Oharaeibacter diazotrophicus: one gene and its partner. Each later gene encodes a partner of the first gene's protein in a complex. Links are inferred from orthologs where the notes say so. Each region holds a gene or a part of one and is shown in the gene's direction. Other genes may lie near its edges. The genes, in order: EDD54_RS16400 and xseA.

The links.
Region 2: the proteins of EDD54_RS16400 (region 1) and xseA are in contact, whole or in part, in a cryo-EM structure (PDB 8TXR), measured with the Escherichia coli proteins. The link is inferred for Oharaeibacter diazotrophicus from one-to-one orthologs.

Annotation. Positions count from the first base shown.
Region 1 is NZ_SNXY01000009.1:295,844-304,788, reverse strand. What follows is about bases 2,802-5,536. They hold EDD54_RS16400 (exodeoxyribonuclease VII small subunit), read left to right. Parts: upstream 2,802-3,913; coding sequence 3,914-4,159; downstream 4,160-5,536. Other genes in these bases: EDD54_RS16390 (dihydrofolate reductase family protein), read right to left, coding at 5,213-5,536; EDD54_RS16395 (aldo/keto reductase), read left to right, coding at 4,198-5,208; pdxH (pyridoxamine 5'-phosphate oxidase), read left to right, coding at 3,251-3,865; EDD54_RS16410 (DnaJ C-terminal domain-containing protein), read right to left, coding at 2,802-3,017. In the rest of the region: EDD54_RS16425 (M48 family metallopeptidase), read left to right, coding at 1-317; EDD54_RS16420 (MBL fold metallo-hydrolase), read left to right, coding at 319-1,224; EDD54_RS16415 (DUF1499 domain-containing protein), read right to left, coding at 1,235-2,008; more of EDD54_RS16410, read right to left, coding at 2,016-2,801; more of EDD54_RS16390, read right to left, coding at 5,537-5,731; EDD54_RS16385 (GNAT family N-acetyltransferase), read right to left, coding at 5,812-6,525; dxs (1-deoxy-D-xylulose-5-phosphate synthase), read right to left, coding at 6,787-8,703. UniProt on the Escherichia coli protein: Bidirectionally degrades single-stranded DNA into large acid-insoluble oligonucleotides, which are then degraded further into small acid-soluble oligonucleotides.
Region 2 is NZ_SNXY01000009.1:463,180-472,313, forward strand. The notes cover bases 2,789-5,712. They hold xseA (exodeoxyribonuclease VII large subunit), read left to right. Parts: upstream 2,789-3,494; coding sequence 3,495-4,931; downstream 4,932-5,712. Other genes in these bases: EDD54_RS17220 (LysE family translocator), read right to left, coding at 2,789-3,346; EDD54_RS17230 (ligase-associated DNA damage response DEXH box helicase), read left to right, coding at 5,029-5,712. Also shown: EDD54_RS17205 (YjiS-like domain-containing protein), read right to left, coding at 102-428; EDD54_RS17210 (LysR substrate-binding domain-containing protein), read left to right, coding at 659-1,552; EDD54_RS17215 (DMT family transporter), read right to left, coding at 1,572-2,513; more of EDD54_RS17220, read right to left, coding at 2,735-2,788; more of EDD54_RS17230, read left to right, coding at 5,713-7,533; ligase-associated DNA damage response endonuclease PdeM, read left to right, coding at 7,619-8,344; EDD54_RS17240 (M64 family metallopeptidase), read right to left, coding at 8,376-9,134. UniProt on the Escherichia coli protein: Bidirectionally degrades single-stranded DNA into large acid-insoluble oligonucleotides, which are then degraded further into small acid-soluble oligonucleotides.

The DNA of each region.
Region 1 (8,945 bases):
CCTCCGGCCTCGTCGCCGGCGCCGGCCGGCTCGTGATCGGCTCGGCCTACTCGCGCGACGCGGAGCGCGAGGCGGACGCCTTCGCGGTGACGGCGCTCGCCGCCGCCGGCGGCGATCCGACCGCGCTGGCGCCCTTCCTCGCGACGATCGAAACGACGGGCGGCGACGTCGCCGGCGGGTTGATCTCGACCCACCCGCTCGGCGCCGACCGCGCCGCGGCGATCACGGCCGCCGCCGCCACCGCACACCGCGGCGCCGGACCGGCGCTCACCGCGGCCGACTGGGCCGCCATCCGATCCATCTGCGGAGACTTCTGACGTGGCGATCCGCTTCGACCGCAACTTCGATCCCGCCTATGGCGAAGCCGTCGAACTCGTGCCCGGCATCCGCCGGCTCACCGCCCGCAATCCCGGCGGCTACACCTTCCACGGCACCAACACCTATCTCCTCGGCACCGCCGCGCTGGTCGTGGTCGATCCCGGGCCGGACGACCCGGCGCACCGCGCCGCCATCCTCGCCGCAGCCGGCGGTCGGCCGATCCGCGAGATCCTGGTCACCCACACCCACCGCGACCATTCGCCGGGCGCCCGTCCGCTCGCCGCGGCGACGGGCGCGGCGGTGATCGGCTGCGGCCCGCATGTCTTCTCCCGTCCGCTCCACCTCGGCGAAGCCACCGCCCTCGACGCTTCCGCCGACGCCGACCACGCGCCCGACCGGATCCTGTCGGACGGCGAGCGCGTCGCCACCGCCGCCGGCCCGGTGACGGCGCTGGCGACGCCCGGCCACACCGCCAACCACCTCTGTTTCGCGCTCGAGGAGGCCGGGGTGCTGATCTCCGGCGATCACGTCATGGCGTGGTCGACCACCATCGTCGCCCCGCCCGACGGCGCGATGGCGCCCTACATGGCCTCGCTCGCCCGCCTCGCGGAGCGACCCGAGGCGCTCTATCTGCCCGGCCACGGCGGACCGGTGTGCGACGCCCACGCCTTCCTCGCCGGGCTCGCCGAGCACCGCCTCGCCCGCGAGGCCGCGGTGCTCGCCGCCGTCGCGGCGGGCGCGCGGACGATCCCGGAGATCGTCGCCACCGTCTACGCCGACACCGACCGCAGGCTCTGGGGCGCGGCCGGCCTGTCGGTGTTCGCGCAGCTGGAATGGCTGGTCGAGAAGGGGGTGGTCGCAACCGACGGCGACCCGGTGCTCACCGGCGCCTACGCGGCGGCGTGACCGCCCGTCGTCACCCGGCGGCGGGACGCTTGGCGACTTCGTCGAGCTTGGCGAAGAAGGCACGGATGCGCCGGGCGTTCTCGCCGAGGTCGACCATCGGCATCTGCGATCCCGAGCGCACGTCGATGCGCGAGCCGGCGCCGTCGGGCGCGATCCGCACCGCGACGTCGATCGGCAGGCCGAGCAGCAGCGAGCGTGCCTCGGCGTCGAGCGTGCCGGTGTCGTCCTCGCTCGCCGGCTCGGCCTCGGCTGTCACGGTCCAGCCGAGCTCGGCGAGCGTGCGCGCCACCACGGCGTGGGCTTCGACGGTCGAGAGCGGCAGCGAGCGCGGCAGGATGTCGGGATAGAAGCTGCGCTGCAGGTCGGCGTAGTCGGTCACGGGCGCGCGGGTCTCGATCGGCAGGGCCGGCCGCGGCGGCCGCGCGTGGAACACCGGGCGGTCGTCGAGGTCGGTCGAGACCTCGTCGATCGGGGGGAACAACAGGGCGCCGCCTGCGGCCCCGGCGAGCGGCGCAAGCGCCAGCGCCGACAGGGCGAAGCCGCCGAGGGCGCGCCCGAGGCCTGGCGAGCCGTCGCGCCAGACGTCGGCGAAGGCGACCAGGGCGCAGCCGATCCCGACCGCGGCGATCACCGGCACCGTCGCCAGCGCCGCCATCAGCGTGGTGCCGTCGACGAGGTCGAACCGGCGCGCCAGCGCCGCCTCCGCCAGCACCGCGAAGGCCAGCGCCCCGAAGAAACGGGCGGGGCCGACGGCGCGGGCCGGACGCGGCGGCAGCGACTTCATCGCCGGGTCAGCCGCCGAACTCGGGGCCGCGCGGCGAATAGGGCTTCACCTCGCGCCAGCGCTTCATCAGCTGTTCGAGGCCGCCGTCGGCGCCGTCCGGCAGCACCACGCGCGGTGTGACGTAGAGGTCGCCGCGCCCGCCGGCCTTGTCCGGCAGGCCCTTGCCCTTCAGCCGGAACGGCCGCGCGCCGGTGGTGCCGGCCGGCAGCGTCATGTCGACCGCGCCCTCGAGCGTCGGCACCCGCACCTTGGCGCCGAGCACCGCCTCGTCGAGCGAGACCGGCAGGTCGAGCCTGAGATTGTAGCCGTCGGGGCGGAACAGCGGGTGCGGCTCGTGCACCAGGATGACGATGGCGTCGCCCGGCGGCGCGCCCTCGCCGCCCTGGCCCTTGAGGCGCATCTGCTGTCCCGGTTCGAAGCCCAGGGGGATCTTGACGTCGAGCGTCTTGCCCGAGGGCAGGGTGACGCGGACCTTGCCGGAGCCGACGAGATCTTCGAGCCGCACCCGCGCGGTCACCATGGTGTCCGCGCCCTTGGCCGCGGCGCCGGCGCCCGGCCCGCCGGCGAAGGCGCCGAACTCGGCCTCGGGTCCGGCCGCGCGGCGGCGTCCGCCGCCGGTCTTGCGCGCGCCGGAGGCGAAGCCGGCGAAGGCGTCGCCGAAGATGTCGTTCAGGATGTCCTCGGTGCCGCGCTGGCCGCCGAAGCCGCCGCCGGCCGAGCGGAAGCCGCCGCGCTGGGCGCCGCCGCCGCCGCCGAAGTCGAAGCCCTCGAAGCCGGAGAATTTCGGCTTGCCCTCGGCGTCGATCTCGCCGGCGTCGAACTTGCGGCGCTTGTCGGCGTCGCCGAGGATCTCGTAGGCGGTGTTGATCTCGGCGAAACGGTCCTGCGCCTTGGGATCGTCCTTGTTGGCGTCGGGATGATGCTGCTTGGCGGCCTTGCGGAAGGCCTTCTTGATCTCGGCCTCGCTCGCGCTCTTCGGCACGCCCAGGACCACGTAGGGATCGCGCATGGGGTCGTCTGTCCTCGTGAGCGGGATTGCCGGCCGCCCCCGGGCCGCCGACTGAACTCGGTCTCACATGTGGTGTGCGTTCGCGTTATGGTCCAGTCCCCGACGGAGATGGTCCGCGCTCGCACGAATCTTCGGGGACCGAGCCTACTCCGAAGCGGCCGGGTGTTTCCACGCCGGTCGCGGCGCTCTATACCCCTTGTCGTGCGCGCCCCGACCGGATCCTCCGCCCCGCCATGACGACAGCCGACGCCCCGTCCGCCGACTTCACCCTCTCCGACGAGCCGTTCCGCCTGTTCGCGGCCTGGCTGGCCGAGGCCGAGGCGAGCGAGCCCAACGATCCCAACGCCATGGCGGTCGCCACCGTCGATCCCGACGGCCTGCCCAACGTGCGCATGGTGCTGCTGAAGGACTGGGACGAGGCCGGCTTCGTCTTCTACACCAACCTCGAGAGCCGCAAGGGCCGCGAGATCCTCGCCGCCGGCAAGGCGGCGCTGCTGTTCCACTGGAAGAGCCGGCGCCGTCAGGTCCGCGTCCGCGGCACCGTCTCGACCGTGTCGGACGCCGAGGCCGACGCCTATTTCCAGAGCCGCCCACGCGGCAGCCGGATCGGCGCCTGGGCCTCCAAGCAGTCGCAGCCGCTGGAGAGCCGCTTCGCGCTCGAGAAGGCCGTCGCCGAGTATGGCTTGAAGTACGCCGTCGGCGAGGTACCCCGCCCGGCGCACTGGACGGGCCTGCGCGTCGCGCCGGTCGAGATCGAATTCTGGCAGGACGGCCTGTTCCGCCTGCACGACCGCGTCCGCTTCACCGCCGGCCCGGACGGCTGGTCGAAGGCGCGGCTCTATCCCTGACGCCGCCGCCCGACCGCCGCGCCCCGAGACATCCAGAGGACAAGACCCATGGCCGCCGCCGCCGCCGTCTCCGCGCTTTCCTTCGAGCAGGCGCTGAAGGAACTCGAGGGCATCGTCGCCCGCCTCGAACAGGGCTCGGTGCCGCTCGAGGAATCGATCGCGATCTACGAGCGCGGCGATGCCCTGCGCGCCCATTGCGACGCCCTGCTGAAGACCGCCGAGGCGCGGGTGGAGAAGATCCGCCTCGCCGCCGACGGCCGCCCGGCGGGCACCGAGCCGCTCGATGTCGGCTGACCGCCATACGCTCCGCAACCACGTTTCCCGGATCCGCGATGGACTTCGCCCGCCGCCCGCTTGGCCGCTCCGGCCTCGGGGTCACCGCCTACGGCTTCGGCGGCGCCCCGCTCGGCAACCTTTTCCGCACCGTGCCGCGCGCCGACGCCGAGGCGCTGCTGGAAGCGGTCTGGGCCGCCGGCTTCCGCTTCTTCGACACTGCGCCCTTCTACGGCTTCGGCCTGTCCGAGCGCCGGCTCGGCGACGTCCTGCGCGACAAGCCGCGCGGCGACTTCGTGCTCTCCACCAAGGTCGGCCGCGTCCTGAAGCCGAACCCGGGCGACCATCCCGCCCGCGCCGACTATGTCGACGCCCTGCCGTTCGAGCCGGTCTACGACTATTCCTACGACGGCGTGATGCGCTCCTTCGAGCACTCGCTGCAGCGCCTCGGCCTCGACCGCGTCGACGTCCTCCTGATGCACGACATCGGCCGGGTCACCCACGGCGACGCCCACGAGGAGACCTTCCGGATCGCCATGGACGGCGGCGCCCGGGCGATGGACGAGTTGCGCCGGTCGGGCGCGGTGTCGGCGATCGGCCTCGGCGTCAACGAGTGGCAGGTCTGCGAGGCGGCGATGGACCACCTCGATTGGGACTGCTTCCTGCTCGCCGGCCGCTACACGCTGCTGGAACAGGAGGCGCTCGCCTCCTTCCTGCCGCGCTGCGAGAAGGTCGGCGCGTCGATCGTGGTCGGTGGCGCGTTCAACTCCGGCATCCTCGCCACCGGTCCGGTACCGGGCGCGCGCTACAACTACGCCCCGGCGCCGGCGGAGATCCTGGAGCGCGTCGGCCGGATCGAGGCGGTTTGCCGGCGCCACGGCGTGGCGCTGCCGGCCGCCGCGCTCGCCTTCCCGCTGACCCACCCGGCCGTCGCCTGCGTCATCCCCGGCATGGCGAGCCCGCGCGAACTCGACGCCAACCTCGCCCTGCTCGCTGCCGCGATCCCGTCCGCCCTCTGGGCCGACCTCAAGGCCGAGGGCCTGATGCGCCCCGACGCGCCGACGCCCTGAGGCTTCACGCCCGGGCGTAGACCAGCTGCGCGATCTCGCCGAAGCGGGCGACCTCGACCAGCTTCAGCGTGCGCCGGACGTCGGTGCCCGGGAACAGCGGGATGCCGTCGCCGAGGATCACCGGGACGACGTAGATCTCCAGCCGGTCTATGGCGTCGCGGTCGAGGAAGGCCTGCTGCAACAGGCCGCCGCCGAGCACCCAGACGTCGCCGGCGACGCCGGGTTCGCGCAGATGCGCGATCAGCGCGTCGACACCGGATGTCCAGACCTCCGTATCCGGTGGCAGGCTCGGCGGCGGGGTCCGCGTGACCACGATCGAGCGGCGGCCGCGATAGGGCCAGGACGGGTGCTTCAGGCAGGCCTCGAAGGTGCCGCGCCCCATCACCAGCGTGCCGATGCCGGCGTAGAAGGCGTCGTAGCCGCAGTCGGCCGCGCCGTAGGGATCGAGGAAGCCGTAGCTGCCGTCGGGCTCGGCGATGTAGCCGTCGAGGGTTTCGGCGATGTAGCCGAGGATGCGGGTCATGGGGTCGGCTCCGGGTGCGATCGGAGCCGACAGTCTCGGATGCCGCGCCGACGGGACGCGTCAGCAGCGTCGCGAACCGTTCAGAGCGAGGCGCGGATCTCGGCGAGGCCGCGCTTCTGGGTGCCGTCGGCGCCGAAGTTCTCCGGGGCGAGCCAGGCCGCGAAGGCCGCCTTGGCGCGCGGCCACTCGCCGTCGAGGATCGAATACCACGCGGTGTCGCGGTTGCGGCCCTTGACCACCGCCGCCTGCCGGAAAAGGCCCTCGAAGGTGAAACCGAGGCGCTCCGCCGCCCGCTTGGAGGCGGCGTTGAGGTCGTTGCACTTCCACTCGTAGCGGCGGTAGCCGAGCTCGTCGAACACCCGCGCCATCATCAGCGCCATCGCCTCGGTGGCCGCGGGCGTGCGCTGCAGGAGCGGGGACCATGCGATCCAGCCGACCTCGATCGCGCCGTTGGCGGGGTCGATCCGGAGGAAGCTCGCGGTGCCCACCGGCTTGCCGGTGGCGCGGTCGATCACGGCGAAGAACAGCGGATCCTCGCTCTTCTCCGCGGCCTCGGCCCAGGCGAGATACTCGGCGAAGTCGCCGAACGGACCCGCCGGCATCCACGTCCACATCCGGCCGTCGCGGTCGCGCGCCTGCGCCTCGAAGAGGTCGCGGGCGTGCACGATCGCGTCGAGCGGCACCACCCGGCAGAACCGCCCCTCCATCGCCGTCCGCGGCGGCCGGGGCCGCGGCGTCCAGCCGGGGACGACGGGGCCGATGGGATCGCCGAGCGGGGTGAGGTCGTGGGTCATGGATCACCGGGAAGGGAAGGAGCGCACCGGGGATAGGAGTACAGGGAGGCGGGGTGATTGCGAAGCCCCGGGGAGAGGAGCGTCGCGGCGGTGGAGGCGTACCCCACCCCGCCAGCCTACAGCCGTCGACCCTCCCCACGAGGGGGAGGGTAGCGGGCTGCGCCGTCGAGGCCGGGGATGTACCCTCCCCCTCGTGGGGAGGGTCGGCCCGAAGGGCCGGGGTGGGGTCGTCGGCCGCGAACGCGACGCTCCTGCCCCCGCTCAAGCCCTCCCGGCCAGCCCCAGCTTCTCCCGCCCGAGCGCCTCGAACACCTTGGCGACGATGCCGCGGGCATCGAGGCCGGCGCGGGTGTAGAGGGCGTCGGGCTTGTCGTGGTCGAGGTAGACGTCGGGCAGCACCATGGCGCGCACGCGCAGGCCGCGGTCGAGCAGGCCGTCCTCGGCCAGGGCGTGCAGCACGAAGCAGCCGAAGCCGCCGACCGAACCCTCCTCGACCGTGATCAGCACCTCGTGCTCGCGGGCGAGCCGGCGGACGAGGTCGCGGTCGAGCGGCTTGGCGAAGCGGGCGTCGGCGACGGTGGTGGAGAGGCCGTAGCCGTCGAGTTCGTCGGCGGCCTTCAGCGCCTCGCCGAGCCGGGCGCCGAGCGACAGGATCGCGATCTTGGTGCCCTCGCGCACGACCCGGCCGCGGCCGATCGCGAGCGGCGTGCCGCGCGCCGGCAGCTCGACGCCGCGGCCCTCGCCGCGCGGATAGCGGAAGGCGATCGGGCCGTCGTCGTGGGCGGCGGCGGTCGCCACCATGTGCACGAGCTCGGCCTCGTCTGCAGCGGCCATGATGGTCATGCCGGGAATGCAGCCGAGGAAGGCGACGTCGAACGAGCCGGCGTGGGTGGCGCCGTCGGCGCCGACCAGACCGGCGCGGTCGATCGGCAGCCGCACCGGCAGGTTCTGCAGGGCGACGTCGTGGACGACCTGGTCGTAGGCGCGTTGCAGGAAGGTCGAGTAGATCGCGCAGAACGGCTTCAGGCCCTCGGTCGCCATGCCGGCGGCGAAGGTGACGGCGTGCTGCTCGGCGATGCCGACGTCGAAGACGCGGTCGGGGAAGACCTCGCCGAAGAGGTCTAGGCCGGTGCCCGCCGGCATCGCCGCGGTGACGGCGACGATGCGCTCGTCGCGCGCGGCCTCGTCGATCAGCGAGCGCGCGAACACCTCGGTGTAGCTCGGCGCATTCGACTTGGCCGGCGCCAGCTGGCCGGTGACGACGTCGAAGCGACCGACGCCGTGGTACTTGTCGGCCGCCGCCTCGGCCGGCGGATAGCCCTTGCCCTTCTGGGTGACGACGTGGACCAGGATCGGCCCGTCCTCGGCGTCGCGGACGTTGCGCAGCACCGGCAGCAGGTGGTCGAGATTGTGCCCGTCGACCGGGCCGACGTAGTAGAAGCCGAGTTCCTCGAACAGGGTGCCGCCGGTCCAGAAGCCGCGGGCGTATTCCTCGGCGAGCTTGGCCTTCTCGCGCAGGCGCTTCGGCAGCACCTTGGCGAGCTGCTTCATCGCCTCGCGCAGCGAGCGATAGGTCGGCCCCGAGACGAGGCGGGCGAGATAGGCGCTCATCGCCCCCGCCGGCGGGGCGATCGACATGTCGTTGTCGTTGAGGATGACGATCAGCCGGCTGTCCATGGCGCCGGCGTTGTTCATCGCCTCGTAGGCCATGCCGGCGCTCATGGCGCCGTCGCCGATCACCGCGACCACCGCGTTGCGACCGCCCGAGAGATCGCGCGCCACCGCCATGCCGAGACCGGCGGAAATCGAGGTCGAGGAATGCGCCGCGCCGAACGGGTCGTAGTCGCTCTCCGACCGCCGGGTGAAGCCCGACAGGCCGCCCGGCTGGCGCAGCGTACGGATGCGGTCGCGCCGGCCGGTCAGGATCTTGTGCGGATAGGCCTGGTGGCCGACGTCCCAGATCAGCCGGTCGCGCGGGGTGTCGAACACCGCGTGCAGCGCCACCGTCAGCTCGACGACGCCGAGGCCGGCGCCGAGATGGCCTCCGGTCAGCGACACCGCATCGATCATCTCCGCACGCACCTCATCGGCGAGTTGGCGCAGCTCGGCCGGCGCGAGGCGCTTCATGTCGGCGGGCGACGCGATGGTGTCGAGCAGGGGCGTGATCGGGCGGGTCAAGTCGAAGGGTCCTCGGAGAGGCCGGTATCCTGTCGGCCGGGCATATCAGCCGCGGCGCCCCGGTTCAATTCGGGCCGGCGCCGCACGGCCGGAATGTGGGGCCCCGTCGGGCGAAAGAAAGGCGGCATCGGTGGGAAACCCTTTACCAACCTCCGGCCGAACGGAACTCACTGCCGGCCTCCGGACGGCCGGAATGCGTTGCCGGCGCTTGGCCGGCCGGCTATGCCCGCGTGCCGGAGGGT
Region 2 (9,134 bases), 170 kb from region 1 along the record:
GTTCGGGAACGGGACAGAGCCTGAACCGGAAGCACCGATCGGTCCAACGAATGTTCTGGATGGAACCGATCGGAACCTCTGATGGATCGGGTGACCGCCCGTCAGGACGAGCGGGCCGCCCGACGGGCCTCCCGGGCCTGCGCCCGCTCGAAGCCGCGGCGGGTGTCGCGGGCCTCGGCGAGACGATCGCTCGCCTTCTCGCCAGCCGGTGTCAGCAGCGCGGAGACGACGTCGGAACGGCTGAGGCCGATGTCGCGCAGCACGTGGTCGTCGCACTCGAGCAGGCGCATGGTGCGGCGGCGGTCGACCTCGGCGGCGACCACGCGGGCGGCCGCGGCGGCGAAGCCGGCGACGGCGTCGGCCGCGCGCCCGACGAGGACGGCGAGGCCGCTGCGCGCGGCGGGGGTGCGGTCGAGGATCAGGGTCATCGCGCCCTCCTTCGGGCATGGGGAGAGCGGGCCCGGAAACGTGCGTTTCCGGGAGGAAGACCCGCCCTCTGGGGATGGTGACACTCTGCCGGACCGTTATTGATCAGTCCAACGAATGTTTGTAATGTGAGCCATCACGGTCGGTGATGGTTCGACGTTCACCTGTCTCGCATGGCGAGGACGTCGCCGCGACCCGAAAACCGACGATCCGCGACCGCGGGGAGGAAGCCATGAACGTTCTCGACCTCGACCAGCTGCGCACCTTCCTGGCGATCGCCGAAATCGGCTCGTTCACCGCCGCGGCGGACGTGGTGCACAAGACGCAGTCGGCGGTGTCGATGCAGATGCGCCGGCTCGAGGAGCGCGTCGGGCGGCCGATCTTCACCCGCGACGGCCGCCAGAGCCGCCTGACCGAGGACGGCCGCCGCCTGCTCGAATACGCCCGCCGGATGATCCGCCTCAACGACGAGACGCTGGCGGCCTTCTCCGATCCGGGCCTGACCGGCTCGATCCGCCTCGGCCTGCCCGACGACTACGCCGACCGGCTGCTGCCGACCGTGCTCGCCGGCTTCTCGCGCATCAACCCGATGATCGAGATCGCGGTGGAGTGCCAGCCGACCCGCACCGTCCACGCCATGATCCGCGAGGGCGAGCTCGACCTCGGCATCATCACCCACGGCGAGGCCGGCGACATCCGCGGCGATCTGATCCGACGCGAGCCGCTCTACTGGGTCTCCGCGCGCGACCACTGCACCCACGAGCTCGACCCGGTGCCGCTGGCGCTCGGCCCCGACAGCTGCTGCTGGCGCTCGCAAGCGGTGCGCGCCCTCGACGGCGTCGGCCGCCGCTTCCGCATCGCCTATACCAGCGGCCACGCCATGGCGCTGTCCGGCGCGGTGCTGGCGGGCCTCGCGGTCTCGGTTCTGCCGGAGAGCGCGATCCGCATGAACATGCGCATCCTCGGCCCCCGTGACGGCTTCCCGGACCTCGCCGCCGCCGAGATCGCGCTGATCCGCGCCGACCACGCCAAGCACTCGATCCACGACGCCCTCGCCACCCATATCGCCACCTCCCTCGGCAACCTCGGCGCGGCGACGAACCCGCTGCCGATCGCGGCGGAGTGAGCGGGCGAGGCGGGGACGCTCAGGCGCCCCGCCGCTTGCGCGTCAGCACGATCAGGTTGCCGGCGACGACGGCGGCGAGGCCGACGACGGCGAGCGGGGTCCAGACGTAGCCCTCGAACAGGGTGGAGATGACGAGGGCGAAGATAGGGAAGATGACGGTGGAATAGCCCGCGCGCGCCGCGCCGATCCGGCCGAGTAGCGTCAGGTAGCAGGCGAAGGCGATCACCGAGGACACCACCGACAGCCAGACGAGGCCGCCGAGATAGGGCAGCGTCCACTCCACCGTGAAGGTCCGCCCGTTGACGAGGGCGAGCACCACCATGATCGCCGCGCCGTAGACCATGCCCCAGGCGTTGGTGGAGATCAGCGGCACGCCGCGGCGCTGGATCGCGGTCGACATCATGTTGCCCGAGCAGAAGAACAGGGTGCCGAGGGTGCAGAGCAGGAGCCCGATCGCCGCCTCGTGGCTGAAGGTGACGCCGGCGATCTCCGGCCAGAACACCAGCCCGATGCCGGTGAAGCCGATCGCGGCGCCGAGCGCGACCCGCGGCTCGATGCGTTGGCGGAACACGACGGCGGCGAGCACGAGGTTGAACACCGAGGCGAGCGAGAACACCACCGAGAGCAGCCCGGAGGCGAGATAGGCGCCGCCGAGATAGAACAGGTAGAAGTTGGTCGAGAAGATCAGCGCCCCGAGGGCTGCGAAGCGCAGGTGGTCGGCGAGGGGAAAGCGCAGCGGCCGGCCGGTGGCGACGACCCAGCCGAGCATCACCGCGGCGGCGAGCAGGAAGCGCCAGGCCACCGACACCTCCGGCGCCACCACGCCGACCTGCATCTTGAGCGCGATCCAACTCGTCGACCACGCGAACACCGTGACGGCATAGAGCACGAAGTCGAACAGGGTGAAACGCGGTTCCGACCGCGCGGCGACGGCCGCGGCGGCGGGGGAGACGGCAGTCATGGGCGAACCTCGGACGCGGTGGCTCGGGGGGCGATATCTCTCGGCTCGGCCGGGAGCGCTCGGGAGAGCCGTCGGGGCCGCGACGCCGCGCCGCGGGAGCGGCCGGCTCCCCGTTTCTGCGGCGGACGGGTCTTCACGTCAAACGATGGTTTGGAATGGCACCCATCGCTTGCCGTGATGGATCCATCAGGAACGGCGAAGAATGGGCGGCGCGCGGGTCCTCAGCGCGCCACGATCGCCGCCGCCGCGCCGGCCATGACGGTGCCGGCGGTGCGGTTCAGCCGGCGCAGGGCGCGCGGGCTGCGGAACATCTCGCGCGCGCCGGCCGCCGCCGCGGCGTAGGCCGAGCCGATCGCGGTCAGGAGCACCATGACGATGCCGACCAGTTCGGCGAAGCCGACCGCGGTCATCCGCTCGAGCGGCACCAGCGTCGGCAGGAGGGCGATGTAGAACACCATGGTCTTGGGGTTGCCGAGGGTCAGCGACAGCCCCGCGAGCAGGGTGCGGACGAAACCCTGGGCGGCGGCGGCGCGGACCTCGTCCGGGTTCGGCTTCGCGGTCCAGAGCTTGACCGCGAGGTAGAGCAGGTAGGCCGCGCCCGCCCACTTCACCACCAGGAACACCGTGCCGAAGCGCTGCGCCAGCGCCGCCAGGCCGAAGGTGACGAAGGAGAGGTAGACGAGGTCGCCGACGACGAGCCCGAGCACCATCGGGAAGGCGCCGCGGAAACCGCCGCCGAGCCCGCGCGCGACCACGGCGGCCATACCCGGCCCCGGGGAGGCGGCGGCGATCGCGAAGGCGAGCGAGAAGGCAAAGAGCGTGGTGGCGTCCATGGCACGGCATCCGAGCGGCGGGATGCCCGGAGCGCTAGCACGCCGTCCGCCCGGCCCGCCACCCGAATCCCGCGGAGCACGGCGACGGGCGGCGGCGGCGCGCATCGCGCGCTTGACCCGGCGCGCGCGCCGTGGCCCCCTCCCCGCCATGAGCGAACCCGTCACCAACGTCGCCGAATACACCGTCTCGGAAATCTCCTTCGCGCTGAAGCGGGAGATCGAGGAGCGATTCGGCTTCGTCCGCGTCCGCGGCGAGATCTCCGGCTACCGCGGCCCGCATTCCTCCGGCCATGCCTATTTCTCGCTGAAGGACGAGGGCGCTCGCATCGAGGCGGTGATCTGGCGCGGCACCATGGGCAAGATCCGCTTTCGGCCCGAGGAGGGCATGGAGGTGATCGCCACCGGCCGCCTCACCACCTTCCCGGGCTCGTCGAAGTACCAGATCGTCATCGAGCAGATGGAGCCGGCCGGCGTCGGCGCGCTGATGGCCCTGCTCGAGGAGCGCCGGCGCAAGCTCGCCGCCGAGGGCCTGTTCGAGGCCGCGCGCAAGCGGCCGCTGCCGTTCCTGCCGAAGGTGATCGGCGTCGTCACCTCGCCGACCGGCGCCGTGATCCGCGACATCCTGCACCGGCTCGCCGACCGCTTCCCCGTCCACGTGCTGGTCTGGCCGGTCCGCGTCCAGGGCGAGACGTCGGCCGCCGAGGTCGCCGCGGCCATCCGCGGCTTCGACGCCCTGCCCGAGGGCGGCGACATCCCGAGGCCCGACGTGCTGATCGTAGCGCGCGGCGGCGGCAGCCTCGAGGACCTCTGGGGCTTCAACGAGGAAGTGGTGGTCCGCGCCGCCGCCGACTGCTCGATCCCCCTGATCTCGGCGGTCGGCCACGAGACCGACTGGACGCTGATCGACCACGTCGCCGACGTCCGCGCCCCGACGCCGACCGGCGCCGCCGAGATGGCCGTGCCGGTGCGCCGCGAACTCCTCGACCGCACCGCCGATCTCGCCCGCCGGCTCGACGGCGCCGCCCACCGCGGGATCGACCTCCGGCGCACGCGTCTCCTCGCCGCGGCCCGTGCGCTGCCGAAGCCGGCCGACGTGCTCGCCCTGCCGCGCCAGCGCCTCGACGCCGTCGGCCTCGCCCTCGTCGCGGCGCTCAGGACCAACACCACCGTCCACGGCCGCCGCTTCGAGCGCGTCGCCGCCCGGCTCGGGCTCGGCGGGCTCGAGCGCGCCAACGCGCTCCACCGCGAACGTCTCGGCGCGCTCGCCGCGAGGGCCGCCCGCGCCGTCGCCGAGGCGCTGCGGCGCGACCACGCCCGGCTCGACCGCGCCGTCGCCATCTTCGACGCCGTCAACCACAAGGCGACGCTGCGCCGCGGCTTCGCCCTCGTCCGCGACGGCGAGGGACGGCCGGTGTTCTCCGCCGCCGCCGTCCTCGCCGGCGCCCGGCTCGACGTCGAGTTCGCCGACGGCCGGATCGCCGTCACCGCCGAGGGCGAGCCGGCCGAACCGTCGCCGGCCGCCGCCTCCGGCGCGCGCAAGCCGAAGGCGAAGCGCGGCGGGCCCGACCAGGGCTCGCTGTTCTGAGACCGGCCCGCCGCCGTTCGGGCGCCGTGCGGACGGCCTCGGCCAACGCCGTTCCACGGCCCTTCATTCCCGTTCCGTTCTCCTCTATCCTCGCGCCGTGACCGACGCCGCGCCGCCTCTCCCGCCCCGTTTCGCCGCCTGGTTCGCCGCGCGCGGCTGGGCGCCGCGGCCGCACCAGCTGGCGCTGCTCGCCCATGCCCGGGCCGGGCGGTCGTCGCTGCTGATCGCGCCTACGGGCGCCGGCAAGACGCTGGCCGGCTTCCTGCCGTCGCTGATCGACCTCTCGGCCCGGCCGAAGTGGAAGCCGGGCACGCGCCGGCGTGGCGTCCACACGCTCTACGTCTCGCCGCTGAAGGCGCTCGCGGTCGACGTCGAGCGCAATCTCGGGCGCCCCGTCGCCGAGATGGCGCTGCCGGTGGATATCGAGACGCGCACCGGCGACACCTCCGCGTCGCGGCGCCAGCGCCAGAAGCTCGCCCCGCCGGACATCCTGATGACGACGCCGGAGCAGCTCGCGCTCTTGATCGCCGCCAAGGACGCCGAGAGCTTCTTCGCCGACCTCTCCACCGTGATCCTCGACGAGCTGCACGCCCTCGTCACCTCCAAGCGCGGCGACCTCTTGGCGCTCGGCCTCGCCCGGCTGCGCGCGCTCGCCCCGCCGGGCCTGCGCACTGTCGGGCTGTCGGCCACCGTCGCCGAGCCTGACCAGCTGCGCGCCTGGCTGGTGCCGCAAGCGCCGGGCGCGCCGACGGCGCTCGCCGACCTCGTCGTCGTCGAGGGCGGGGCGCGGCCGGAGATCACCATTCTCGAGACCGACGAGCGCGTGCCGTGGGCCGGCCATTCGGCGCGCTGGGCGATCCCGGCGATCCTCGCCGCCATCGCCGCGCACAAGCTGACGCTCGTCTTCGTCAACACCCGCTCGCAGGCGGAGATGCTGTTCGCCGAGCTCTGGAAGGCCAACGACGACGGCCTGCCGATCGCCGTCCACCACGGCTCGCTCGACGTCGGCCAACGCCGGCGCGTCGAGGCGGCGATGGCCGCCGGCTCGCTCGCCGCCGTGGTGGCGACCTCGACGCTCGACCTCGGCATCGACTGGGGCGACGTCGACCTCGTGATCCACGTCGGCGCGCCCAAGGGCGCGAGCCGGCTGGCCCAGCGCATCGGCCGCGCCAACCACCGCATGGACGAGCCGTCGAAGGCGATCCTGGTGCCGGCCAACCGCTTCGAGGTGCTGGAGTGCCGCGCCGCGCTCGACGCCAACTACCTCGGCGCCCAGGACACGCCGCCGATCCGCGACGGCGCGCTCGACGTGCTCGCCCAGCACGTGCTCGGCCGCGCCGTCGCCGGCCCGTTCCGGCCCGAGGCGTTCCACGCCGAGGTGGTCTCGGCCTATCCCTACCGTCACCTCGACCGCGACGGCTTCGACCGGGTCGTCGACTTCGTCGCCACCGGCGGCTACGCGCTCAGGACCTACGAGCGCTATGCCAAGATCAAGGCGACCGCCGACGGCAGCTTCCGGCTCACCCACCCGCGCTTCGCCCAGCAGTACCGGCTCAACGTCGGCACCATCGTCGAGGCGCCGCTGCTGAAGGTCAGGCTCGGCGGCCGGGCGCGCGGGGTCGGACCGCTGCGCGGCGGTCGGGTGCTCGGCGAGATCGAGGAGTATTTCTGCGAGACCATGAGCGCCGGCGACACCTTCCTGTTCGCCGGCGAGGTGCTGCGCTACGAGGGCATCCGCGAGAACGAGGTCATCGTCACCCGCGCCCCCGCCGAAGAGGCGCGGATCCCGGTCTACGCCGGCGGCAAGTTCCCGCTCTCGACCTTCCTCGCCGACGGCGTCCGGCGGATGCTCGCCGATCCCGCGGAGTGGTCGAAGTTGCCGCGGCAGGTGGCGGACTGGCTGGAGATCCAGCGGGCGAAGTCGGTGCTCCCGCGGCGCGACCAGTTGCTGATCGAGACCTTCCCGCGCGCCGGCCGCTTCCATATGGTGGCCTATCCCTTCGAGGGCCGGCTCGCCCACCAGACCCTCGGCATGCTGCTGACGCGCCGGCTCGAGCGGCTCGGCGCCCGGCCGATGGGCTTCGTCGCCACCGACTATTCGCTCGCGGTCTGGGCGCTCTCGGACCTCGGCCACCTGTTCGCCACGGGCGCACCGTCGCCCGAGGCGCTGTTCGACCCCGACATGCTCGGCGACGACCTCGACGCCTGGATGGCCGAGAGCTACCTCCTGAAGCGCACCTTCCGCGCCTGCGCGCTGATCTCCGGCCTCGTCGAGCGCAACCATCCCGGCGAGGAGAAGTCCGGCCGGCAGGTCACCGTCTCCACCGACCTGATCTACGACGTGCTGCGCCGCCACGAACCCGACCACGTGCTGATGCGCGCCACCTGGGCCGACGCCGCCACCGGCCTCCTCGACCTCTCCCGCCTCTCCGACATGCTGTCGCGAATCGGCGGCCGCATCGTGCACAAGAGGCTGGAGCGGATCTCGCCGCTCGCCGTGCCGATCATGCTCGAGATCGGCCGCGAGCGGGTGGCCGGCGACGGCGAGGAGGCCCTCCTGCGCGAGGCGGCCGACGACCTCGTCGCCGAGGCGATGGCGTGAAGGCGCGGAAGGGAACCGGGCGAATGGGCGCGGGCGAGACGAGGAGCACCATCGTGACGAGCCGGCCGCGCCGCGGAGACGCGTCTTGACCGCAGTCCTCCGTCGCGACGACGATCCCCCCGTGCTCACCCGCGAAGGCCTCGTCCGCCTCGAAGGCGCCGCCGTCCGGCTCGACCTCTCCGGCGCCCTGCACTGGCCCGGCGAAGACCTGCTGGTCGTCGCCGATCTCCACTTCGAGAAGGGCTCGTCGCGGGCCGGACGCGGCCTGTTCCTGCCGCCCTACGACACCCGGGCGACGCTCACGGCGCTCGAGGACGCGATCCGGCGCACGGGCGCGCGCCGCGTGGTCTCGCTCGGCGACGCCTTCCACGACGGCCGCGCCGCCGGCCGGCTCGCCGACGACGACCGCGCCCGCATCCGCGCGATCACCGCCGCGGTCGACTTCATCTGGGTCTCCGGCAACCACGACCCCGCGCCGCCGGAGGGCCTCGGCGGCACCGCGGCCGACGTGGTCGCGATCGGCCCGCTGGTGCTGCGCCACGAGCCGAGCCGTGGCGCGGCGCCCGGCGAGATCGCCGGCCACCTGCACCCGGCGGCCAAGGTCGGCGTCCGCGGCCGGGCGCTCCGCCGGCGCGCCTTCGCGCTCGACGGCCGCCGCTGCGTGCTGCCGGCCTTCGGCGCCTACACCGGCGGCCTCAACGTGCTCGACCCCGCCTGGCACGGCCTGTTCGACCGCGCCCGCCTGATCGCCTGGATGATCGGCGACGCCCGCGTCCACCCCGTCCGCGCCGCGACCCTGCTGCCGGATTGAAGGGGCCGCGAAGAGCCGGCCACGGCCCGCGTCACCGCGCCCGGTGCACCGACCAGAACGGCACGGCGACCACGCCTCCGAGGAAGGGCAGGCGCGACAGCGGCGAGCGGTCCTCGACGATCACGTCGAGGTGGCTGTCGCCGACCGGGAAGGCGCGACCGTCGAGATCGATGGTGCGCGTGGTGCCGACGACCGTGCCGTCGAGGCGCCACGTGTAGGTCATGCCCGGCAGGTTGCGGTCGATCACGTCGACCGCGAAGCGCGTCGACGTGCCGGCGGTGACGTTCACGTCGATCACGTCGGGTGTCCGACCGTCGATCGGCAGCACGTGCCAGTAGATCTGGTCGACCAGTTCCTCGGTGTTGACCTCCCGGTAGGGTTCCGGATTGTTGCGCATCTTCGAGGATGTGGTCGGGCGGTGCCAGACGGTGTCGCAGTGGTTGGCGCCACGGAAGGCACCGACGTAGGCGGCGCCGTCGGGCGACGGGAACACCACGCCGAGCGGCACCCACCGCGACCATTTCGCCGACGAGATCCGCGCGGTGATGGTGTCGTCGACGTTCGGGTAGGGGCCGGTGTAGACGCCGCAGTTGCCGTCGTCGGAATACTCGTCGCCGAGGCCGCCGAAGGCGTGGCCGATCTCGTGCATCAGGGTGTCGGAGAAGAACGCACCGGATTGCGAGGCCGACGTCACCGCGTAGGCGCCGCCGCTGCCGCCGTATTCCGGGTCGTTGACGAGGACGACCACGAGATCGCGCCCTTCGACCGCCACGCTGCGGGCGAGCACGTC